2 regions of the Brevibacillus sp. Leaf182 genome follow, and region 1 is predicted to be linked to the other one. Evidence: riboswitches for the same ligand, from Rfam matches in the RefSeq annotation. Region 1 holds a riboswitch; the other holds the start of a gene.
The links. Region 1 has a riboswitch for S-adenosylmethionine ahead of metH (methionine synthase). Riboswitches for the same ligand answer to the same signal wherever they lie in the genome.
Positions count from the first base shown of each region.

Region 2: another riboswitch for S-adenosylmethionine. It lies ahead of ASG16_RS06855 (sugar ABC transporter substrate-binding protein); the one in region 1 lies ahead of metH (methionine synthase).

Region 1 covers NZ_LMPN02000034.1:1,991-14,677, reverse strand. Annotated here, with positions in the region: gene ASG16_RS25890 (3-ketoacyl-ACP reductase) at 129-848, shown strand; gene ASG16_RS31080 (hypothetical protein) at 1,057-1,206, shown strand; gene ASG16_RS25885 (mismatch-specific DNA-glycosylase) at 1,321-1,899, shown strand; gene ASG16_RS25880 (YutH/CotS family kinase-like spore coat protein) at 1,973-2,959, shown strand; gene ASG16_RS25875 (bifunctional homocysteine S-methyltransferase/methylenetetrahydrofolate reductase) at 3,022-4,887, opposite strand; gene metH (methionine synthase) at 4,919-8,365, opposite strand; SAM riboswitch class I at 8,487-8,588, opposite strand; gene ASG16_RS25865 (YjcZ family sporulation protein) at 8,802-8,909, shown strand; gene ASG16_RS25860 (YcdB/YcdC domain-containing protein) at 8,977-11,181, opposite strand; gene ASG16_RS25855 (sigma-70 family RNA polymerase sigma factor) at 11,172-11,744, opposite strand; gene ASG16_RS25850 (hypothetical protein) at 11,943-12,437, shown strand.
Region 2 covers NZ_LMPN02000017.1:82,393-95,079, reverse strand. Annotated here, with positions in the region: gene ASG16_RS06915 (GNAT family N-acetyltransferase) at 1-551, shown strand, start outside; gene ASG16_RS06910 (sigma-70 family RNA polymerase sigma factor) at 672-1,229, shown strand; gene ASG16_RS06905 (hypothetical protein) at 1,226-2,605, shown strand; gene ASG16_RS06900 (nucleoside recognition domain-containing protein) at 2,690-4,096, opposite strand; gene ASG16_RS06895 (FeoB small GTPase domain-containing protein) at 4,074-4,805, opposite strand; gene ASG16_RS06890 (FeoA family protein) at 4,802-5,056, opposite strand; gene ASG16_RS06885 (dimethylarginine dimethylaminohydrolase family protein) at 5,300-6,175, opposite strand; gene ASG16_RS06880 (IclR family transcriptional regulator) at 6,366-7,109, shown strand; gene ASG16_RS06875 (hypothetical protein) at 7,210-7,506, shown strand; gene ASG16_RS31495 (hypothetical protein) at 7,575-7,700, shown strand; gene ASG16_RS06865 (DUF421 domain-containing protein) at 7,725-8,183, shown strand; gene ASG16_RS06860 (sensor histidine kinase) at 8,347-9,600, opposite strand; SAM riboswitch class I at 9,803-9,922, shown strand; gene ASG16_RS06855 (sugar ABC transporter substrate-binding protein) at 10,019-11,038, shown strand; gene ASG16_RS06850 (sugar ABC transporter ATP-binding protein) at 11,132-12,622, shown strand; gene ASG16_RS06845 (ABC transporter permease) at 12,624-12,687, shown strand, end outside.

The DNA.
Region 1 (12,687 bases):
TTTCATTTTATCAGTTACTTTTCGTAACCTACGTACATAAAAGTGCATCCTTCCCCCCGCGGATAAATGATAGTACACTGCACAATATACATGAGATTCCTATTGTCTTGAAAAAGGAGTGTTATCGATTGGCTATCGATCTAAAAGGAAAAACCGCAATCATTACAGGAGCAGGTAAAGGCATCGGTCGCGCTACTGCAATTGCTTTGGCAAAAGAAGGCGTGAATCTCGGCCTCTTGGCTCGCTCTGAGGAAAATTTGAAGCAAGTAGCCAAGGAAGTAGAAGCATACGGCGTGAAGGTCGCAATTGCGACAGCAGACGTTTCCAACTATGATGACGTCACGACAGCGGTTACCTCTATCAAAAATGAACTGGGTCAAATTGATATCCTGCTCAACAATGCAGGCGTCGCTAAATTCGGTAAATTCCTGGAGCTGGAAACGAGCGAATGGGAGCAAATCATCCAAGTCAATCTGATGGGTGTGTACTACGTGACTCGCGCTGTACTCCCTGGCATGATTGACCAGAACTCCGGTGACATTATCAACATCTCCTCCACTGCTGGGCAAAAAGGAGCTCCTGTCACTAGCGCGTATAGTGCATCCAAGTTTGGTGTTCTTGGTCTGACTGAATCGTTGGCTCTCGAAGTTCGTAAACACAACATTCGCGTAACGGCGCTTACGCCTAGCACAGTAGCAACCGATATGGCAATTGACTTGGGTCTGACCGACGGAAATCCAGAAAAGACCATGCAGCCTGAGGATATTGCTGAGTTCGTGGTTAGCCAGTTGAAGCTGAACAAACGCATCTTTGTAAAATCCGCTGGACTGTGGTCCACCAATCCATAGAAATGGCATGGCAAAAAAGCGAAAAGAGTCCGCTCGTACAGGCGGATTTCTTTTCGCTTTTTTTCGAGGCCCTGTGAAATCGCTTCATTTTTGTTCACTTTCTATCCACGATTTCTTCACGTCTTATTCACACCTGCCCAACCAAAAATGCCCTCAACTGGAGTATGATGAACATGTAAAACATTTCCACAAAGTGGAGGGTATCCTTATGATACAAATGCTGTCGAATTGGTTGTGGGGTAATGAAGAACAAGAAGTCGTTCCATTCGAGACGAAAAGATACGTCCGGAATGAAATGGAGCAATTCACGTTCAATGAGCCACAGCAAGTGCTGCCGTATCCGCTTCCCCAGTTATAAGATCCAATACTTGATCCAATATAACCCTGAAGCTGCCGAATCTGGCAGCTTTTTTTGCTCCTTTCTGAAAGCGCTCACTGATGTGCTACAATGTGGTAAACAGGAGGGGTCGATTTGGTCGAGTTCACAGAAAAATGGTTGCCCACATACATTCGCCGCGATTTGGCGGTTTTATTTTGCGGTATCAATCCAGGACGTATATCGGCTACGACGGGTTTCCACTACGCCAATCCAGCCAACCTGTTTTGGCGCGGATTGTACGAAGGCGGCCTGACACCTCACAAGCTCTTACCCGAGGAAACCGCTACCCTCTTAGATTACAACTATGGAATTACCGATCTGGTCTCACGTCCTACCCGCTCCGCAACAGACCTGCGTAATGAGGACTATGCCACAGGTGCAGAGCTGTTCGTCCAAATGATCCAGACCTACCGACCTCGTGTCATTTGTTTTAACGGCATTACTGCTTTTCGTCACGCGACTGGGCAAAAAAAAGAAGCAATTTCACTGGGGCTACAGCTAATCAGGTACTTTGGGACAGAAGATTGGTCTGGCAGCTATGTGTTTGTCGTCCCGTCTACCAGTGGGGCTAACGCATCTTTTACCCGTGAGGAACGAATCGCCAAGTTTACGGAGCTGAGTCATTTTTTACGCGAGATGAATTGGCACCCTCTTCCCTTGCCTGGTGAATAGCTCCTTCTGTGTCAATCACTGCTCTTCTTCCGTACAATACTTGTAGCTCTGTTTGCAAGGAGGGTCATCAGCAGTGGACGACCTCATCAAAAAAATCCAGAACAGATACGCCATGACTGTTTTGCATCACAAAACCATTCGAGATACATCCAAATCACTTGTCATTTACTTGGAAACAACCAATGGCAAATTCATCGGAAAAGTTTTCCCTCTGGAAAAGGAACGTTTACATTTCATTTTGAATGCAGAAGCGCATTTGCGCAAAAACGGCGTGCTCATCCCCGACATTCAACGTACCGAAAATAATAAGCGTTACATATCTCATAAAGAAAACGTTCTCGTTCTCCATAAAAGGCTATCCTGGGCAAATATTGCGTATAACTCCCCTATTCGTATGGAACGGATCGGCATCGTATTAGGCAAATTTCATGCAAGGTCGCTCGGCTTTTCCTCCAGGCATGGCGAGCTTTACCATGGCGCAGAAAAATGGTCCGGGGAGTACAAGGCAGATTTAGCTGCTATTGAGAAGTGGGAACTTCGACATGCCGGGAAGAAAGATCAAAAATACGCTGTTATCGCGGAATACCTTCCTTTTTTCAAACAAGCGGGGAAGACAGCCAAAGAACATTTGCTATCCTCTCGGTACTTCTCGAAGTGGAAAAAGGAACCACTGAGCAACCACTTTCTCTGTCACGGCGATTTTAACAATGGGAATTTGCTCGTCAGTAATCAAAGAATTGCGATCATTGACTGGGAGGACGTTCGTTACGATTTTCCGTCCAAAGACATTGCCCGTGTTCTATCCCTTGCTATGCGAAAAAATGATCAGTGGAACGAGGAATTGTTCTCTCATCTATTGCGTGGCTATCTCCAAGAAAATCCCCTATCGATTGAGCAACTGCATTTGCTCTTTGTCGATCTCGCTTTCCCGCATATTTTTGAACGTTTTTTACGCAAGAAGCTGTATGCCCAGATGGGCCTTGCTGAGATCCAACAGCTTTGCAATCGGGAAGCTCTCAAGACCGCCTTTATGTTAGACGAAATGAAGGCCCATGTATAATAGACACAAGCCTATAGCCTGTCTATACACATAGGCCTTCTCTATTTAACTGGCGTATACCGTTAAGTCTGGGCCAGCTTCACCAATGAGCTTTGCTGGCGCGTATATTGAATGAGCTCTGCCGCCATCTCGTAATAATTGAAAGGTGTAATCAGGTAGATGCCATTGAAGTAACGAACGGCCGTGTCGACCAATTCCTTCGCGATCGCGATTCCTTCCTGTCGGGCGGCTTCTCCCTGTACCTTTTTCATTCGTTCCAGAGCTTCTGTCGACAGCTTGATTCCCGGCACTTCATTATGCAGGAACTCCGCATTGCGCGAGCTGGTCAGCGGCATGATCCCGATAAAGACAGGAATGCCGATGTGCTTCGTCGCCTCGTACACATTCCGAATGGACTCAGCATCGTACACAGGTTGTGTCATAATGTAATCCGCGCCTGCCTCGACCTTCTTTTCCAAACGTGCAACGGCAGCATCCATATTTCGGACATTCGGGTTAAAGGCTGCGCCCACGATGAACTGGGCTTTTTGCTTTAACGGACGTCCTGAGAACGAAACACCTTCGTTCAACTGCTTCACCATGCGAATCAGATCAAACGAGGTTACATCAAATACCGAGCTGGCACCTGGCAAGTCCCCAAAGCGCGACGGATCACCAGTAATCACCAGTATTTGATCGATCCCCAAAGCGTGCAGCCCCATTAAGTGCGACTGCTGCCCAATCAGATTACGGTCGCGGCAAGCAATGTGCAAGAGCGGATCGATTCCGTGCCTGCCCTTCATGAGTGCCCCGAGAGCCATGTTGCTCATCCGCACGGTCGCCAACGAGTTATCCGCCAGCGTAATGGCGTCCGCTCCTGCTTTGTGCAGCTCGCAGCATCCGTCGAGAAATTGGTCTGCATCCAGATCACGCGGCGGATCAAACTCGACAATAATCGTCGTTGCTGTTTTGACGCGCTCGACAATGCTTGGTTTCTCCCTCTCCCTCGTGTTCTGCACAGAAATCGAAGGACGATCTCCAGCAACAATGGTCGGGTTCACACGCGCTTGCGGCTCAAGTGACTCAAGTGCATCCGCCATCGCCTTTACATGTGCTGGTGTTGTTCCGCAGCATCCGCCAATCAAGCGTACCCCCTGCTCACGCAAGCGAAGCGCGCTCTGTCCAAAATATTCAGGTGATGATTTAAAGGCGTATTCTCCGTCAGTCATCCCCAGACGCCCCGCATTCGGGAATACGGATAAGAGTGCATCTTCTGGTATCACTGTATTTTCAAACGAACGTAGCAATTCAGCAGGACCAAGGCGACAGTTCAGTCCGATCACGTCAGCGCCTGCGGCTTTTAGTTCGGAAAAAGCGTCTGTCAAGTCGTAGCCATCACGTGTGCGCCCTACTTCCAATGTGGCTAACTGCGCGATTACAGGTACATCTGTGAGTGGACGGATTACCTCAATCGCCAGAAGCAGCTCCTCCAAGTCCAGGAACGTCTCCAGAATCAGTCCGTCTACCCCCGCGTGCAACAGTGCAATTGCCTGTTCCTCATACTGGTCACGGTATTCATCCAAAACCTTTTTCTTCACCCGTCCAGCCAAAATCGATCCGATGCTCCCAGCCACATAAGCATCATCCTGTGCGGCTTCCCTTGCAATAGCGACTGCGAGCCGGTTAATCCGTGCTACCTTATGCTCCAGACCGTAACGACTCAACGCATCTCGATTGGCAGAATACGTATTTGTCTCCAGGAAACGTGCACCGGCCTGATAGTAAGAGGTATGAACTTCATGTACCAAACGAGGGTTGGATAAACACAGCTCCTCAAAGCTGACGCCAACCGGGACGCCCAGCCCGTGTAGCTGGGTCGCCATCGCACCATCTCCGATTAGCAAATGGTCTTTCAAATAAGCTCGTAAATCTTTCTTTCTCGTCGTCAACTCAATCCCTTCTCTCCCATATTCATTATCATTAAACTTCAAAAATGGATGGACCTGCATTGAAATAACGAGCTTCAGGGTGAGCAAATACCATCGCCGATACGGAAGCTTCTGGCTCCATCATGAAGCCCTCTGTCAACTGAACGCCGATATCCTCCGGCCGCAACAGACGGAACAACTGCGCCTGATCTTCCAGGTTCGGGCAAGCAGGGTAACCGAAGGAGACACGAATGCCCTGATATCTAGCACCGAAGCGCTCGAGCATCGTCATCTCAACCGGGTCCGGTATGCCCCACACGTCGCGCATGACATGGTGAATTCGCTCAGCAAACGCCTCTGCCAGCTCCAATGCCAAGGCTTGGAGGACATGAGAGCGCAAGTAGTCACCACGCTCTTTTAGCTCTGTAGATTTTTCGCGAATCCCGCCCCCTGCCGTTACGGTCAGGAATCCGACATAATCCATTTCCTTGCTCTCCACTGGTCGCAGGAAGTCGGACAGGCAAAGATGAGGTTCTTCCAATTGACGCGGGAACGAAAAGCGCTCCAGCAGCTTGCTGTGGTCTTTTGGATCATAGACCAAAATATCGTTGCCATCTGACTGAGCCGGGAAGAACTGATACACACCGTGTGTCGTAATGGTTCCTTTTTGCTTCGCTTCATTTAATAGCTCTTCCACAATGCCATACAGTTCCAGTACCTTCTCGTCGCCGGCCTCTATCAATCTATCTACATTTCCGCGAACACCGAGATGTTTTCCGAGGAGCATCCGCAGGTTCAAATACGGTTGCAAATGGCTGAGCGGATATTGTCGCAAAACATGTCGTTCACAATCAGGCGGCAGATGGATTGGAACGGTTCTGCTGATGGCTGAGCGAGCTGGCAATGGTGCTTTATTCTCCTCGACAACAGGCTGAGCCGTTGCAACTGCTTCCAGCAGATGCTGCTGTTCCTCTACCAAGCGATCACGTTCTTCCGGGTTTTGCAGACGATTCACGAGCTCCAGACCATCCATGGCATCTTTTGCGTATAAAACAATTCCACGGTATTCCGGTGCGATCCGGTTCGATGTGAACTTGCGCGTCAACGCCGCACCGCCTACCATCATCGGGATATCAATGCCTGCATCACGCAGGTCTTGTGCAGTAATGACCATTTGCTGTGCGGATTTTACCAAGAGTCCAGAAAGACCGATGGCATCCGGCTTTTCTTCTCTGCAAGCGGCAATCAGTTGCTCTGGCGGTACCTTGATCCCCAGGTTCACGACATTGTACCCGTTGTTTGACAAGATAATTTCCACGAGGTTTTTTCCGATGTCGTGTACATCGCCCTTAACTGTCGCCAGCAAGATTTTCCCCTTGGCAGCAGCATCGCTTTTTTCCATGAATGGCTCTAAAAACGATACGGATGCCTTCATCACTTCCGCGCTTTGCAACACTTCTGCCACGATTAGCTGGTTGCCGTTGAACAGGCGACCGACCTCTTCCATCCCAGTCATCAACGGACCATTGATGATCTCGAGCGGTGTGTATTTATCCAAAGCCAGCTTCAGGTCTTCCACCAGACCATCCTTGGAGCCTTCGACAACATAACGGGCCAAGCGTTCCTCGAGTGTTAACGAGGAGACTTCCACACTGACTTCCTTCTTCTTTTGGCGATAAAATTCGGTGAAGGCCGCCAATGTCTCATCATTTGTCTCGAATAGAAGGGCTTCTGCCAGCTTTCTCTCGTTTTCTGGAATCGAAGCGTAGCGCTCCAGCTTTTCCGTGTTGACGATGGCGTAATCAAGCCCTGCGAGAGTCGTGTGATACAAGAAGACCGCATTCAGCACTTCCCGACCCGCAGGGGGCAAGCCGAAGGAAACGTTACTGACACCCAGGATCGTCTTACAAGCAGGCATTGCTTGTTTGATCAAACGAATGCCTTCTACCGTTTCCTTTGCAGAGCCGATGTATTGTTCATCCCCTGTCCCTACTGGAAAGACGAGTGGATCGAAAATAATATCCTGTGGCTTTATGCCATACTGGTTGACAAGAAGGTCATACGAGCGTTGCGCGACCTCCAGCTTCTTTTCGCGCGTGATCGCCATACCTGCTTCCTCAATCGTCCCAACGACAACGGAGGCACCGAACTTGTGAATAAGCGGAACGACTTCCTCAAATCGCTCCAACCCGTCTTCCAAGTTGATCGAGTTGAGAATGGCTTTCCCTTGTGAGTAGCGAAGTCCCAGCTCCATGACCTTGGCATCTGTCGAGTCGATCATGAGGGGCGCTTTTACTTTTTTCACGATGAACTGTAGGAATTTTTCCATATCTTCGTATTCATCACGGTCAGGATCAGCCAAGCATATATCGATGACATGTGCGCCGCGCTTTACTTGGGCCCGGGCAATATCGGATGCTTCTTCATAGTGACCAGCTGCAATCATTTCACGGAATTTTTTGGAACCGATGACATTGGTTCTCTCCCCTACTAGCAGGGGGCGATTGTCATCTTCGACGTAAACGACCTCGATCCCGGAGACCGCGCTCAGCGTTTCTACGGCTGCACTGCGCGGCTTGCAGTCTTTTAATGCTTCTGCCATCGCTTGAATATGGTCTGGCGTTGTTCCGCAGCAACCGCCAGCGACGTTTATCCAGCCCTGTTCAGCGAACGCCAGCATTTTGGAGGCAAGTCCTTGTGGCGTTTCATGGTAATGGCCGTTCTCGTCTGGCAAGCCTGCGTTTGGATAACAGCTAACCGCACATTGGGCAATTCCTGACAGTGTCCGCAGATGATCACGCATGAACTCTGGGCCTGTCGCACAGTTCAGACCAATGGAGACTGGCTTTATATGCTCCAAGGAGATGTAAAACGCCTCGATGTTTTGGCCCGCCAGCGTCGTGCCCATCGGCTCAATCGTACCTGACAGCATCACCGGGATCTCCTGTCCAAGCTCTTCAAAAGCTTTGCGAATCCCAATTCCACCAGCCTTGACGTTCAACGTATCTTGCGAGGTTTCCAAAAGAAGAACATCGGAGCCGCCGAGAATCAGACCTTTTGCCTGACGATAATACGCCTCGACCAGTTCTTCGAAAGTAACACCGCCTGTCAACGAGAGGGTCTTGGTCGTAGGTCCCATTGCACCTGCTACAAAACGCGGCCACTCCTCTGTGGAATAGGCATCCACCGCTTCTCTGGCCAAGCGAGCTGCCGCTATATTGATCTCAAGGTCTTTCTCCGGCACATCATACTCGGCCAAAACGATGGAAGCAGCACCAAACGTATTTGTCTCGACGATGTCTGCGCCCGCCTCTAAATATTTCTCATGAATGGAACGGATCACATCTGGTCTGGTCAGGTTCAGGAGTTCATTACAGCCATCATAGGCTTCACCGCCGAAATCATCAGCAGTCAGGTTCGCCTGTTGAAGCATGGTGCCCATTGCACCGTCCAGAATCAGAATTTTCCGGGAAAGCTGTTCGCGAAAAGTTGGTTTCATTGACGTGCCCCTTTTCTCCCTAGCATCGGCTTATTCTCTGTAATTGGGTAAATAAAATAAAAAAATCCTCTTCTTTGAAAGAAGAGGATTTGTCAGCAGATACGAAAACGCCTGAGACATCCTCTTATCTTTCAAAGCACGTAGCTTTGCTGGAATTGGCACCGGATTTTTACCGGTTGCCGAGGCTTCATCAGGCCAGTCCCTCTGCCTCTCTGGATAAGAGTCGTACACTTGTCATTTAGTTGTTATGCGAAATGTCTTGAATGTTTGCAAGTATCTTAACACCCCCGTTGTCTCCTCGTCAATTGTGAATTGTCTATTTTTTACTGAGCCTCTCCTCTTACGCGCCCATTTTTGCCTAAGCTGGGCATCCGCCCAGTCCAATATCGGCATTCGTGTATAGACTGGAGTATAACGGAAAGGAGGGGAAACAAAGATGAGTACATCTTTCTGCGGTAACGGATTCTTCGGTGACTGCTTCGCAATCGTGCTCGTGCTGTTTATCCTGTTGGTTATTATCGGGTGCTCGTGTGACGACTGTTAGATAAGTGTGTAAAAAAGGCTATCCCAAAGGCCATCAGGAATGGCTGCGGGATAGCCTTTTTTTCTTGTTATTTGGTGATGATTTTGCCTGTCACGGCATCCAGAGTAATATATTTGAACGCCAGCTTTTCGTCACTCCACGGCACATACGCCAGCTTTGGTTGAGCTAATTTTTGCCCATCCACATCTCTGCTCAAATAGACCAGCTTTAAAGGCATGACGCGTAAATACGCCTCAACGGCCGTGTCTTTCGAGACGATCTCGTCGGATGCTGGAAGCTCCACCAACTCGTGCGTCTCTCTGTAGTTTTCAAACTTTGTCACTTTGCCAGAAGACGGATCGACTGTTACTGAATAAGCCGCTGTTTGCCCGCGATCCTGTACTGGAATGCCATCCTTGCTCATGAGATATCTGAATTCCCATTCGCCCGATGACACAGGATTCGCTTCGTCTGGCTGTATGACTTTCGCCAATTGCACTTCTTTTATGCCTGGATCAACGTATTTAGGCAGAAAGGCAAGTGCAGCCTTTTCCGCTTGCTCGCGTTTGACTGTCATTGCTGTATCGGATCGCGGTGATCCCAACCCGACGACACTGCCTGTTTCTGCAAGGACTTCTACGCCGATATACTTGTCATTTTTATCATTCCAGACGTATTCCTTGCGTCCGTCACGGTTACTCTCTCTATAGGTCGAGTCATCCACTTGTATGCCGAATTCCGCTTGCAGCAACGCCTTTGCCTCATCCTTGGAGCGAACCTTGACGTATTCCTTTGGAGATTCGATCGGATGTGCTTCCTTCGTATTCAACTGATCATAAGCAAGCCCGTTATCTCCCGTTCCATACACCATCTTGCCATTGGTCGCGTCGATATACCACTCCTGACCATCTTCACGTCCTCTTTGCATGAAGGAAACAGCCGGCGTGTACTCCAGAATGGGCTGCCACATATCCCCTTGTTTTGATTCTGGCCGTATTCTCGGGTTCTGCACGTATCGAAGCTTCATATGCTCGCTCAGCTCTTTGATGGCTACCTCTTCTGACACAGCAGTCGATACATCCGGGTACTGCGACGGCTCAAATGTTTCGGGCTCCATCCTGAAATATTGGACGTGGCCAGAGTCAGTTGTTATTATGCTAATTTCATCAGACAACACTGGCAGTTCGTTATGATATCGCAGATACAACCCTGGATCGTTGGCGTCCAATAACCGATAGTTATCACTATCCGCCCCGAGCAGTTTGTTCAGGAACTGTCGCTCTTGCTGCAAGGCTTTTTCTCCTTCTGCTTCTTTCCGGCTCGCTCCTTCCTTTTCATCCCTATTCAAAAGCCTATACGATTCCAGTGCTTGACCATTTCCATAGATCACAAGAGAAACCTGATGTCCCTCCTTGTTCGATTTCCCCAAGATGAATGACATGCCATCGTGGTTCTTTTCTTTGTCCAAAAGAAGAAGGGATGGGCTTAAATCGGGCATGGCATCTGTCAGCTTGGTGAAAAAGGCTTGTTCGCTCTTGTTCAATCGCCCGAAAAACGCGACTTGCTCCTGTTGGTCAATTCCAACCGACATTACGTCGAACGGAACGGGCTGGCCGCTTTCCATTCGTTGATAATTCACGCTCATCCATGGGCCTTTTACCATATACTCGTCGGTATAGATCTGAGTCTGGACGTGCTGATAGGACTTGCTTCCCTCCCCAAGGAAAGCTTGTAGAAATGCGTTTGCAGCATTCTCCGCAGTCTTGGCTGATGGCAATCTCCCTTCCTTCTGTTCTCCTCGATCACCATCAATTGTAAAGCTCTCAATTTGTCCTGTCTGTATATCATAGGCAACCTTGGCACGAGCATTATCGCCTTCCAATAACGTTAGATCACTGATTCCATGGCTTGTACGATCCACTCTTATTGTCATCTTGCTCAAGGCTGGAATCACTTTTTTTAATGGTAAAATGGCCTCTTCCGCCGACACCTTTACACTGTTCTGATTTGCCTCTTTATTGTTTTTTTTCGTAGCAGTCGTTGCAACCGCATTAGTTACATTTTTGCCACTAGGCATCTCTGGAAACCAGCCTTGCTGGTGCATTCCCACAGCAGTTACCGCTAAGCACGCTGCTAGTGATCCAGCCACGAAAATTCTGTTTCGATTCTTGTGCTTATTCTTTGCAATCGCACCTCTGATCCGTAATTCCATCTCTTTTGTAAACCTCACTTCCTTCACTGATTCCTCACTTGCGCTCCGTACAGCTTCACGCATTTCCTTATCTACGTCCATTCCAATCCCTCCTTTTCACACAATGCCTTAAAATGTTTTCGGGCGCGGGACAATTGGGTTCGTACGGCATCTTCTGAAATATCCAACACTTGCGAAATCTCTTTTATCGATAAATCTTCATAATAATGAAGTACCATGACTTTTCGGTACAAAGGCGAGAGCTTCATCACCTGCTCCGCTACCTGTACCTTGCTCATTCGTCCGATGACAGCCGATTCAACATTTGCGTTGTCCACCTTTTCCGGCGGTGCTTCCTCTTTGGAGAGGTATGTAGAAAAAATTTGGCGAAAGGACCACGAACGCAAATATTTGCGGGACTCGTTGATCGCAATTCGGTAAAGCCACGTTTTCACGCTGCTCTGATGGCGGAACTGATCCAGACCGCGATACGCCTTCAGAAACACTTCCTGGGTGATGTCTTCCGCGATTCCCCGATCCTTGACGATCAAGTAGGCGAGCTGCACGATGTTGTCTCCGTACTCGCTCATGAGTCTTGTCAGCTTCTCCTCGTTGGTCAATTGCAGCGTCCAGTCCACTTCGCTACTTTTGGCACTTGCATTCACGCACTGTTCACCTCCTTGTTTCGTGTTGATATGTATTTGATCCAGCTAGTTAGTTTTTGTGACAAGATTATCCAATTATTTTTTCCATCATCCTTTTCCCTTCTTCCACTGCTGCACTCCGTTGTGACGCTTTCATTGTCAGCGCACATTGCTTTTGCTATCATGAGGCTTATTGTAAAGCGAAAGGAACGAAATGACATGGATGACTTGCAAGCACGAGAAAAAGACAAATTTCTGTCCTGTTTGGAGACTATAAAAGAACTATCCAAATCCGAATTTGAAACCTATTCCATCGTTAAGAATACCGAAACCGGGGAACATTATCTCCACTATTTTTTGTCCCACATTAACTTGTCCGAGGGAGGAAGAAGAGACGATTACGATCACTTCCTGCCGATTGAATCCGACGATATTTTAGCGATTATGTTTGGCGAACAACCATACCAGTTTCCGGAGAACTGGCGCTCCGCTTATTTGCGCAGTGGTAACGACAATCGATTGATCCCGTTCGACCCATCGGAAAATTACGATCTGGACGAGGCCGCTGCTGCCGAGCTGGCCATGCTCGAAAAGCTGGAACAATACAAAGAGCAAATGATGAACGCGGATAACCTCAGCACGGAAGAAAAGGAAGAGCTGACCAAGCAATATTTCGCGGAATTAGATAAGATTTTGAAAAAACCGCAACAGTGAGTTGCATCCTGACGGTTAATACAGCTATAATTCTAGAGACACAAACGAATCGTTGATGAGGAAAGTACTCCTTGTGCGAGGCAGTAGCGAGTCGGGGACGGTGTGAGCCCGATGCCAAACCATGTGAGGAAGCGCCCCTCGGAGATGCGGCCTGAACATCCTACGCCAGCCATTATGGGCAACGGATCGTGTAGGGCTTATGCCGGGCCTGCCCGTTACAGCAGATCAAGCGGTTTTTGCCTTCCTGTTT
Region 2 (12,687 bases), on a different contig from region 1:
TAGGAAATGCGATTCCATTTTATTGGGATGGTACTACGGAAGGGCTGCCAAAAGGGTGGGATGATGTCTTTCTGCAAGGGATTGAAGACTATCGCCAAGAAAAGCAGCCAAACGCGTTATCGGCACTCTCCATCTCCATCGATCCCCACTATCGCGGTCTCGGTCTGAGCAAGCAGATGGTTACGGCGATGAAGGAAATCGCCAAGGAAAATGGCTTGGCGTACTTGGTGGCACCCGTACGTCCATCGCTCAAGCACAAGTACCCGCTCACGCCAATGGACAAGTATGTTCAGTGGAAAACGACCGATGACGCTCCGTTTGATCCGTGGGTGCGCACGCATTGGAAACTGGGAGCGACGATCATGCAGGTAGCGCCGGAATCCATGCTGATCAGAGGAAATCTGAAAGATTGGGAAAGCTGGACAGGGATGAAATTCCCTGAGTCCGGATCGTACATCATTCCAGACGCATTAGTTCCCGTGCAGGTTGACGTGGAAAAGGACGAAGTGGTATATATCGAGCCGAATATTTGGATGCAGCATTTTTTGTAGAGCGATAGCGAAGTAGCCGTTGTGGTAACCACAGCGGTTTCTTTTTGCATTTTCTGTCACCTTTTTGCCGTGGGATGGATCATACCTAATAGCAAGCAATCAACGGATGAGGTGAACGGGTTGAACGAAGCAGAAACAATGCCAGCGAGTCTGGAGGTAACACGGGAATCCAGACTGAAATGGCTGATGCAGCAATACGGGGAGAAGATTTTTCATCTGGTGAGTCTCACGGTAAAGAATCATGCCTTGGCGGACGATATTACCCAAAACGTGTTTATCAAAGCGTATCGGCATCTCGATCAGTTTCGCGGGGACGGACAGATCAAGCATTGGCTCTACAAGATCGCGATGAATGAAAGCAAAAAACATTTTCGGTCGTGGTCGTTCCGCAACATTTTTCCGACGATGGATGATCATCTGGGTGACCTGATGGATCGGCAGGCAAACAATCAGGTTGAGGAAGAGATTTTAAACCGGGTGAAGCGGGAAGAGGTCGTCACGTACATTCAATCCCTCGCACCGAAGTACAGGCAGGTTATTCTCCTGCACTATTATGAAGACCTGTCGATTGCGGAAGTGGCGGATATTCTCTCAGTTTCGCAGGAGGTCGTCCGTACGCGTTTGCATCGAGCCAGGAAGCAATTGAAGGAAACCATGTCGAAGGAGGTAAAAGGATGAGCGACGATCGCATGTGGAAGGAATGGAGTCAATCAGCAAAGCAAACCGTTCGTGAAAAATATCCGTTTCATTTGGAAAAATTCGAGCAGGAAGTACTCACAAAAATTCAGCGTGAGAAGCGTCGCCGTCGTTGGCAGGTTACCTCTTGGGCAGCCGGAGTGGCAGTTGCTGCTACCCTTTTCTTCCAGATTGCTCAGCCCTTTGATGGAAGCTTGTGGGGACTGACTGGTGCAGAGCGAGGCCAGGAGGTATTTGAATGGGTCACGCCCGATGAAGGTTTCATGCATGCTTTGAAGAACGGCTATCCGATTCTGCCAGAGGTGAAATTGGAGAAGGACGGTTTTGTTTATCAGATCAGGGATGCCATGGTCGATCACAGACGGATTACGTTTACACTGTTAATCTCCGGTGAAAAAATGGAGGAGATTGCGCGAATTCCGGATGAATCGAAAAGAAGCGATATGCTTTATGGGAGTCTTCGTGTAGAGTTGGGGAAGCTGTCAGAAAGAGGTCATGGATCAAGGGATTTTCAAATGATCGATGGTGTGCATTATCTCATAATCAAGTCGGATTATCGAATTGACGAAAAAGAAATGCAGGCGCTGATGGGTCAGACCAAGCCTGTCCTGCCAGTGCAAATCGTTGATATGCGAAAATCAGGAGATGATGTCGTGGTAGCTGAGCTGTTGCTGCCCCTGCCAAAGTCTGTCACTGCCGCCGAAAAAGTAATCCAACCGGATGCAGATGTAGATGCTGTGCTTAAAACAGATGGTCTGGTGACGAGCTTGCAAGTGAACCGAATGATAGCTTCGCCTACTGTGACAGAGATAGAGCTTGAGGCTAAGTTCGAGGATGGGTTTGTTCTACATCGATTAGAAAATATGAAATTGGTGGATGGAAGCGGGAAAGAATATCAGGCGATAGACGACAAGGTGAATAAAAACGTGGAGCATGTGCAGGGGACAGATACCTATAGGGCGCAATTTATTCCGTCACTGTTCTATGGGGCTCTCCCGGAAAAACTGGAGCTGCGATTTGATGAAGTGACGATGAAGCGCTCCCTAAAGGATAACTTCGTGCTTGATATGAATGCCAAATATCCGCAAACGATTCCGTTTGGAAAAAAGAAACAGTTGAACATTGAAAAGGTAAATTACGACAAAGGCAAGCTGTCCATTGTCGTTCCAAACAAGGGACCAGAAGAAATTAACTTACGTGTAGAGGGTCAGGCTTACAAGGATATGATTGTGGCAGAGGATTTGGAAACTGTTTCCATTGTTTTCAGGGTACCGAAACAGGATACGTATACGGTAGAGATGGGCGGGCTAGAGTTTGAGAGAGTCAGATTGGATGGCGTGATACCTATTACAAAATAAAGTACGATTCCACTGGGAAAGTCACGAAAAAGCCTTTGCACGAACCAGGAGGTCTGGTCTTGTGCAAAGGCTTTTTGCTATTTTTTACACCCAACCGAGTGCCCTTGCCACCAGGGCAGTCAAGAACGTTACTCCGATAGCAATGGCAAGCGGAATGAGTGCGGATAGTACTGTCCATTTCACACTTTTCGTTTCCTTGTAAATATTGAACAAGGTTGTGCCGCAAGGGTAATGAAGCAGAGAGAACAGCATCATATTGAGTGCTGTCAACCAAGTCCACCCGTGCTGCAAGAAGACATCCTTGATGTTGTCGAGGCCTTCCACATCAACCATGGCACCGGAGGACATGTACCCCATCAGAAGAATCGGCAGCACGATTTCATTCGCGGGCAAACCGAGAATAAAAGCCATGAGAATGTAGCCATCCAGACCAATGAGTTGCGCAAACGGATCAAAAAAGGCAGCCATATGGGCGAGGATGCTGTCCCCACCGACATAGATATTGCCCAATACCCAAGTGATGATACCGGCAGGGGCGGCCACAATGACGGCTCTTTTCAGCACGTTCCACGATTTATCCTTGCTTGAGATCAGAATCGTTTTCCAAATCTGCGGACGGCGATAAGGGGGCAGCTCCAACGTATAGTGTGTCGGTACTCCGCGCAAGGCTGTTTTGGATAGTGTCCAGGAAACCGTAAGAGTGATAGCGATTCCAAAAATAACCATACCCATTACAATGAGAGCAGTAGTCAGAGATTGCCATCCACTTGTCGCGCTGGTCGCCATAAATAGCGAAGACAATAAAATCAATGTGGGCCAGCGACCATTGCACGGGACGAAATTATTGGTCAGAATCGCCAGCATTCGCTCCCGGGGAGATTCGATGATCCGCGTGGAAAGGATGGCTGCTGCGTTACAGCCAAACCCCATCGACATGGTCAATGCCTGTTTTCCGTGTCCGCCAGCGTTTTTAAACAGACGATCCATGTTGAATGCCACACGCGGCAGATATCCGAAGTTCTCCAGCAGGGCAAAGACTGGGAAAAAGATAGCCATCGGAGGCAGCATGACGCTGACAACCCATGAGGTACCGCGAAAGAATCCGAGAACCAGAATCCCGTGCAGCCAATCAGGTGCGTGTACAGCTTGAAAGCCAGCAGTTAGATAACCCTCGACTACACCGAACATATCTGCAAGCATTCCGGACGGAACATTGGCACCTGCGATCGTGATCCAGAATACCGCGCCTAAAATCGCCAGCATGATGGGGTAGCCCCATATTTTTGACGTCACAATTTTATCCAGCCTATATGCACGAGAAAGCTTTTGCTTGTCTTCGTATGTCACAGCTTCCTTACAAATACTGCGACTAGTGCGGTAAATGTCACTCACAATCGTGTCTCGAATGGAATTTCCTTCCACTGAGCTTTGGGCCGCGGAAAGAAGTGCATCAAGGGAATCAGACGGATTAGTGGCAAACGGTTCGGCCATGGGTCAAAGGCTCCTTTCTTGCCGTTGTAGCCGGATCTTGCATGCGCTCTCTCAAGGTGCGCAACAAACTTTCATCTCCATCCAACAACCGCAGAGCGATCCATCTTGTCGGAAAACGGCTACCCAAGGTTTTCTCGATTTGCGGCTCCAACTGTGCCAGCTTGGATTCAATCTGTTCACTGTAGATTATCTGTACAGGATTGGGCACGATTGTTCCGTTTGCTACTTTCTCCACCTGATCGAGCAAATTCTCGATCCCGATTTGATTTCTGGCGGAGATGGCGATACAGGGAACGCCTAAGCTTTGCGAGATTTTTTCCAGATCAATACGAATGCCAAGCCTTTTCGCCTCATCGATCAAATTGACGCATACGACGACGTGAGGGGTCATTTCCAACACCTGCAAGGCCAAATTGAGATTCCGTTCCAATGAAGTCGCATCCAGTACCACAATGGTGACGTCAGGCTGCTCGAAGATAATGTAATCTCTCGCGACTTCTTCATCCGCCGAGTTGGAATACAAGGAATACGTACCTGGCAAATCGATGATCCGAAAAGTCGTATTTCCCCGAGCGAATTCTCCCTCAGCCATTACGACTGTCTTCCCTGCCCAGTTTCCCGTATGTTGGCGAAGTCCCGTCAATGTGTTGAATAATGTACTCTTACCGGTATTCGGATTTCCTGCCAAGGCAATCGTGTACGAAGTCACTTTTCTTCACTCCCCACGTACTCTCCAAATATGAGGGAGCTTTCTTCTTTGCGCAGGGCGATGATCGTGTTATTAACCCGAAAGGCAATGGGATCGCCTAGCGGACTTTTTTGCATGACTTCCACGATGTTGCCGGGGACGAAGCCGAGATCCAGCAATCGTCTGCGCAGTATACCCTGAACGTCAATACGATCCAGACAGATGTGGCTACCAATCAAGGCATCAGATAAAGGAATGCTGATAGATGGCATGAGGTTCACTCTCCTTTTTTCGTTAAGGACAAACTGTTGGCTTAGGGCAAAAATGAAGGTAAAAAAAAGTACACGTAGACGATATCTTATGATTTTAGTTTAAGGTAAGATTCTTTCCTAGGCAACAAAGTTTTTGCTTAAGGAAACTTTTTGGTCATAGAAAAACTGCACCCCCAATTGTTCATGGTATCTAACAATGGAGGTACAGTTCATTCTTGATGGTGTATTGCGTGTATCTAACGGCTAGATTCGTTCCACCGGGCTTGTCAGGCAAGTAGGCCCACCTGTTCCCTTATAAGAAATCTCCTCGCCCTCATACTCGTACACAGTCGCACCTGCGTCGAGAAGGAGTTGCTTGGTAATCGGGTTGCCTGCCACGACCATACACACACGCGGCGCGAGGGCGAGAACATTGCTACCGAGATTATCGTACTCATGATCCGGTACCTCGATTAACTGTATGCCTCTGTCGATGAGCAGTTGGCGGAAAAATACAGGCATCAGCTTGGAGTAGACGACTGCCAAATCATGATCGACCATGCTGATGATCGACATAAGATGCAGACATTCCGCAGGACCGCGATCATACGGGAGCTGTACAACGATGATTTCATCCGTGAAATCCTTGACCATTTCCGTAATTTGAGCGATAGCCGCTTCGTTCGTGCGAAAGCCAAGTCCGATCGCGAGCGTTTTTTCATCCAGCCAGACGAGATCGCCGCCATCTGACAAGGCATCGCCTGTGAGCTGTCCCAGAATCGGGATATTGTTTTCTTCTAAAAAGGTCTTGTATATTTCTGCTTCTCCCTGACGAAGCTCCTTGCCAGATTTGAGGATGATTGCCCCTTTGGAAGTAAATTTCACCGGGTCGTGGGCGTAAATGGAATCCAGTCCGGTTTTATCGGATTGTGGCAAGTGCAGGACGTTTTCCACATGCTCGCGCAAAATCGATTCGAATTTGGCGTATTCATGCAGAGCGCGGTCCCAGTCAGGGCGGTCTGTATAATTGAAGGTTTTCCACGATTGATCGAGATGTTCTTGGCTGATAAATGCTTGATGGGGATGCTTGATGATGACGGTTTTCATCTTTTTGACCATGGATTGGCTGCCTTGGAACATAGTTGCCTCCCTTTTTCCACATTGCAGAATATTATTCATATTTCGAAATGTTCACCATTAGTTTACACATTCTGATTTCTGACTGTCAATCTGTGATTCTTCCTGGAGTTTTTTTGCGATTCACAAAATTAGAGCAAATGGTTTAACATAGTTTCATATGAGAAGATAGATAGAAAAGGGGGGGATGACCGTGATTCAATCGTTTGATCGAGCGATGGCGATTGCAACGGTACTTTCGTCGGATGAACATAGAAAATGGTGGACGATCAATGATTTAGCGAAAGAATGCCAGCTCCCGGTCAGCACCATCTATCGACTGTTGTACACGTTGATGAAGCATGGACTGGTAGAGCAGGATGCTGCGACCAAACAATATACGTTGGGGATTAAATGGATGGAGTTCGGCTTGCGGGTGCTCGATCGGATCGATTATCGCAAAGTGATCAAGCCGATGATTGAGGAGCTTGCCAGAGAAGTGAACGAAAGTGTTTATTTCAGTCAGCCTAGCGGACTCGAATCTATTGTCGTTGATCGCGTAGACAGTCAGCACAATATCCGCATCTACGACCAGTTGGGCTTGCGGATTCCGATGCATATCGGTGCGGCTAATAAAGTCGTGCTGGCCCACATGCCTGTGGAAGAAGCCAGACAAACCGTAGTACAGCTCGTGAGTGAAGAGCAGGTGCCTGCTTTTATGGAGAAGCTCCAGGAGATCAGAGCTGCTGGTCATGCTGTCAGCTTTGCGGAGCGGACGGAAAATACGGCGTCCGTCGCAGCACCTGTGATTGATTACACCCAAAAGGTAATCGGGGCATTAAGCATTGGAATTGTCACGTATGATTTGAAGGAGGAACGGCTCCAGTATTTGATTGAACAGGTAAAGGATGTCGCTCACAAAACCTCGCAACGGCTAGGCGGCCTGTCAAAGGCTTGACTGGCCTTTTTTTATTTTGATTTGTTTGTAACATTTTCCTTTTACTTCCGACTATTGGGCTAAGAACGTAAAAAAAGAGGAAGCCAGGAGGAAATTCAAAATGAAACCATACGCAACCAAAAAGCTGATGATCACAGTAGGAGCTGCTGCTTTGCTCTTCTCAAGTCCATTGTGGGTTACGCAACCACAAGTAACTGTACAAGCCGCGGCAGCCAAATCGACGCAACCCCAATTGAGCAAAGCAGCCCAGAAAACCGTAGACAGGCTGAGCAAACACTATCCGGAATTAAAAAATGCGGAAAAAACTATTTCACGTAACAATCAGATGCGGGATGTCTTCCACATCCAATTCCGGATCTTTCCGGGTATCTCGACGCTCGTACTGGCAAGGAAGTGAAAACGAATTTGTGGCGCGGGGAGTCGTTTAGCGACAGTATTGCCGTCAAGCCAGGAGGTAAGAAGACAATGGTTGCATCGGCAAAAGAGGCTGCGGCTGCTATGGAGTTCTTCGGTCAGAAAGTGGAGGGTTTCACATTTACCGGAGACTCCTGGTGTTTTGTTTTGCATAATGCTTTCCCAGAAATTGCATAGTAAAGCGTGAAGGGAGGGGCAAATGTGGAAGGATTCGGAGAAAGTATGATCGTCATCGGGCGCGTATGTACAATTATTCCTTTATTACTGCTGGTCACCTTGTTCATGGGCAAGCGTTCGATTGGGGAGCTGCCTGTTTTTGACTTTATCATCATTATTACTTTGGGATCAGTGGCAGGGGCTGACATTGCAGAGCCAGATGTCCGGCATATTTCGATTGTAGTAGCAGTTTTGACGTTGGGTATATTGCAACGGGTCGTATCGCAGTTGTCCGTTGTCTTTCGCTGGTTTGGCAGAATGGTGACATTTGAGCCGACCGTCATTTTCTCCAACGGGAATTTTCACGTCAAAAACATGAAAAAAATCCGCTACTCTCTCGATAATGTTCTCCATATGCTTCGCGAGAAAGACATTTTCGATCTGGCAGAGATTGATTTGGCTATTATCGAGGCGAACGGTCGATTGACCGTGCTCAAAAATTGAAGAAAAAGGGGATCGCGTCCGAACAAGTCTTTCTCGCAACGATTAATCGGAAAAATGAACTGCTGTACACCTTAAAAAACGAAAAAGAACCACAAGTACCTCCGTTGCATCATTAGCTATCGAATGGAAAAAGGCACAGTTCCTCTGCAAAACCTGCATGAAGTTACTGTGCCTTATACGGGAGCATAATGGTGAACTTGGTTCCTACTCGTGGTTTGCTTGATACATTGACCGTTCCGCCAATCGCATGAATGACATGATAGGAATACGTCAATCCAAGACCGGTCCCAGTTGTTTTCGTAGAAAAGTAAATCGTTCCAAGGCGGCTGATCTGTCCTGCATCCATACCGATACCGTTATCCTTGATGACCAAAACGGCTTTGTTTCGCTCGATGAGCAAGTCCAGGGAGACTTTTCCGTCCGAAATATCCGAGCACGCCTCGATGGCATTTTTGATGAAATTCACCAGCACTTGCTTGAACTCGTCTGGATTGGCCTTGATCGTCACAGGTCTCTCAAAGTCTTGCAGCGTAAGCTCCACGTTATGCATATTGGCAAAGGGGAGCATCACTTCGCGGATGGCATGGAGATGCTCGCTCACATTAATGATCTCATGCCGTTCCTTGAGTGGCTTGGAAATCGCAAGGTACTCGGTCAAAATGGCTTCTGTCCGTTGGATTTCGTCGAGACTGATGCGAATGTATTGATCGACTTTTACCAAATTTTCCGGGCGTTCCTGTATTAATTTCAAGAAGCCTTTGACTGCTGTCAGCGGATTGCGAACCTCGTGTGCGAGTGATGCAGCAACATGGCTCATCGTCTGGATTTTTTCATTTTGCGCGTGGCGAATAAACAGCTCCTTATCCGAAACGCATTTGCTGAAAAGCGACATTAATAACCAGAGGCCGAAAAAGTTTTGAATAGGAATCACTATGGTGTAGTAAACGAGGTGTTGAGTTACATACGTGGGAAAAAAGTAATAAGTAGTCCCTAAAGCAACCGTAGAAAAAATCGCACTCGTCATAAAAAGATACAGTGTTTTCCGATAACTGGCTTTATAGTGTCGATACAAAAAGAGTGACAAGACAAAATTGACTGTAAGGATCAGCATGGCAACCCATGTTCCTTCGCCACCTAGGTAGTACCGATAAACCAAGGCTTCAATCAGCAGGAGCAAGGCAATCTCGACTCCGCCATAAACCAGTCCGAAAAGAATGATGATATGTCGGATATCAAAAAACATGCCATTCGTGACGCTCGGGGCGAAGGTCATCGCGAGAAACATGCAGGCTGAGCTGGTGATGACAATAAAGGAGCGGCTGTAGTTCCTCATTTTGTCACGGTAATAGATGTTGAAAAACACAAACGGGATAATGGCGAAAAACCATTGAAGAATGACTTCTTTTAATAGACTCATGTAGCATCCCCATCGCAAATATTTGCTAGGCTTGTATCAATCTACGATAATTCGACAAGACACAACAAAATCCCTCTTGATGTTACATAAGAAACTGGAATATTTATCAAGAAAATTCTTTCGGTAAACCTAGTTGACAGATAGGTAATTGCCAGATTATATTCTGTATATACTTATACAAACGTTTTGAAAATAGAAACTACTCTTATCAAGAGAAGGCTGAGGGAATGGCCCTATGAAGCCCGGCAACCTAGCACGAGAGAATGCGTTCTTTCGAGCCAAGGTGCTAACTCCAACAGGTAGAATACCTGACAGATAAGAGGCGAGAATCTTGTCGATTTTTGTCCTCTTTCTCTGTGAAAGAGGATTTTTTGCTTTTGTCATCTGTTATCAAAAAGAAAAAGGGGGAACATTTGTGATGAAAAAGAAACTGGGATTACTGACTTCACTTGTTGTGGCTGCGTCTGTTCTCGTGACGGCATGCGGCGGAGGAACAAGCACCGGAACCGGCAGCACGAACCAGCAGGGCGGAGAGAACGCAAAGAGAATCGCATTGATCATGCGTCAAAACGTAGGGACGTTCTCCGCCCAATATATCAATGGCGTGAAGTCAGAGGTGGAGAAAAACGGTGGCGAGTTGACCGTATTCAACGCAGATACCGATCTGGCAAAAATGGCGTCCAACCTCGATGCGGCAGTGAATCAAAAATTTGATGGCATTCTGATCGACCATGGTACGGCAGAAGCGTTGCAGCAGGGCACGCAAAAAGCCGTGGATAGAAAAATCCCGGTCGTCCTGTTTGATACAGACATCAACATTCCAGGCGTGCCAGTAGTGGCGCAGGATGACAACAAATTGGCAGAGCTGAGCCTGGAGAAGCTGGCGGCAGATACAAACGGCAAAGGCAACATCGTAAAAATTTGGGTAGCTGGCTTTGCACCGATGGAAAAACGCCAAGTCACGTATGAAGCTTTCCAGAAGAAATACCCGGACTTAAAAGAAATTGCGGCATTCGGTTCTGCTACCAACAATACGGCACTCGATACACAAACGCAGATGGAAGCAATCTTGAAAAAGTATCCGAACAAAGGCGACATCACAGCAGTATGGGCGGCTTGGGATGAATTTGCCAAAGGGGCGACACGTGCCATTCAGCAAGCAGGCCGTACGGAAATCAAAGTGTACTCCATCGATTTGAGCGATGAGGATCTGCAAATGATCCAGGCGGAAAACTCTCCGTGGACAGCGACGGCAGCGGTAGACCCATCCAATATCGGACGCATTCATGCGCAAACCGTGTTCCAAAAAATCAAAGGCGAGCAAGTACCAGACAACGTGAAGCTGAATCCAGTGCTGGTGAAACAGGAAGACCTGCCGAAGGATAAGAAAGTAACGATGGGCGACCTGTCCCAATATGTACAAGAGTGGGGCAAGTAAGAACCAAATTGGCTTTTCCCGTTGAGCTGTATCCGTCAACGGGATTTTTCCTTATAGAGGTTGGAACACGCAGGTAAACAGGAGGTGTGAAAAATGTCCACATTGCAGATGAAAGGGATGGCGAAGCAGTTTTCCGGGGTTCCTGCCCTGCGATCCGTCGATTTCGAGGTGCGCGCAGGAGAGGTTCACGCACTCCTTGGTGCCAATGGCGCGGGAAAGAGTACCCTGATGAAAATCCTCACGGGAGCGTATCAGGCAGATGGCGGTACGATCACCATCGATGGACAGGCCGTGACGATCAATTCGCCGCAGGATGCCAAAGCACAGGGCATTCAATGTGTATATCAGGAAGTGGACACCGCCTTGATCCCGTATTTAAGCGTCGCTGAGAATATTTTACTCGATCAACTCGTCCAGGCGAAAACCAAGGGACTGATCAACTGGAAGAGCTTGTACAACGAATCAGAGCAGATTTTAAAAAACTTCGGCTTCTCCATTCCTGTGAGGATGCTCGTTGAAGAATGTACGCTATCGGAAAAGCAATTGATTTTGATTGCACGGGCGACCGTTCAAAAGGCGAAGTACGTCATTTTCGATGAACCGACAGCGCCGTTGAGTACAAAGGAGAGCGAACGGCTGTTTCAAATCATTGCGCAGTTGAAAAAAGCTGGGGTCGGGATCATTTATATCTCCCACCGCCTGCCAGAAATCTTTGAAATCTGTGATCGGATCACCATCATGCGCGATGGACAGCATGTTATGACCACAGACACGGCGAAGACCAATATGGACGAAGTGATCGCGAACATGCTGGGCAAAAGCTTTGACGAGGAGTTCCCAAAGCTTGCAGTGCCGATTGGCGAAACGATTTTTGAGGCGTCAGGTGTGGCTGGCGGCAAAGTACACGGAGTCGACTTGCAGGTTCGCGAGGGAGAAATCGTGGGTGTCGTCGGTCTGGTTGGGGCAGGAAAGACTGAGCTCGCCCGATTGCTCTTCGGTGCAGATGAGGCAAAGGCTGGAGCCGTTCGATTGCATGGAAAACCTACCCAACTGCGCTCGCCAAAGGACGCCGTCGATACAGGAATTGTGCTCGTCCCGGAGGAAAGGCGCAAAGAAGGCATTTTCGTAGAGGAGTCCGTACAGAACAACCTGTCAGTCGCCTCGTTGAAAAAGAAGTCCTTGCTTGGTTTTATCAAAAGAGGGGCAGAAGCGGCTAGTGCAAGAGAGCTCGTTTCGCGCCTTGGTGTAAAAACAGCCGATATCAAGCAACTGGTCGGTTTTCTCAGCGGCGGAAACCAGCAAAAAGTCGCTATCGGCAAATGGCTGGATACAAACGCTCATCTCTTTATGTTTGACGAGCCGACAAAAGGGGTGGATATCGGCGCGAAAAGCGATATTTACCGCCTGATCGGAAAGCTCGCCGAGCAGAAAAAGGGTGTCCTGTATTTCTCCTGTGAGTTTCAGGAAGTAATCGGGATTGCTGACCGGATTCTTGTCATGTTCGAGGGCAAGATCGTGAAGGAATTGAGTCGCGAAGAAGCAACACAAGAGCTGATTATGTACTACGCAAGCGGAGGTGAGTAACGTGGCAGATAAAAAGTTTAGCTTATTTGATTTTGTTTATAAATACGGAACGGTTGCAGTTATTG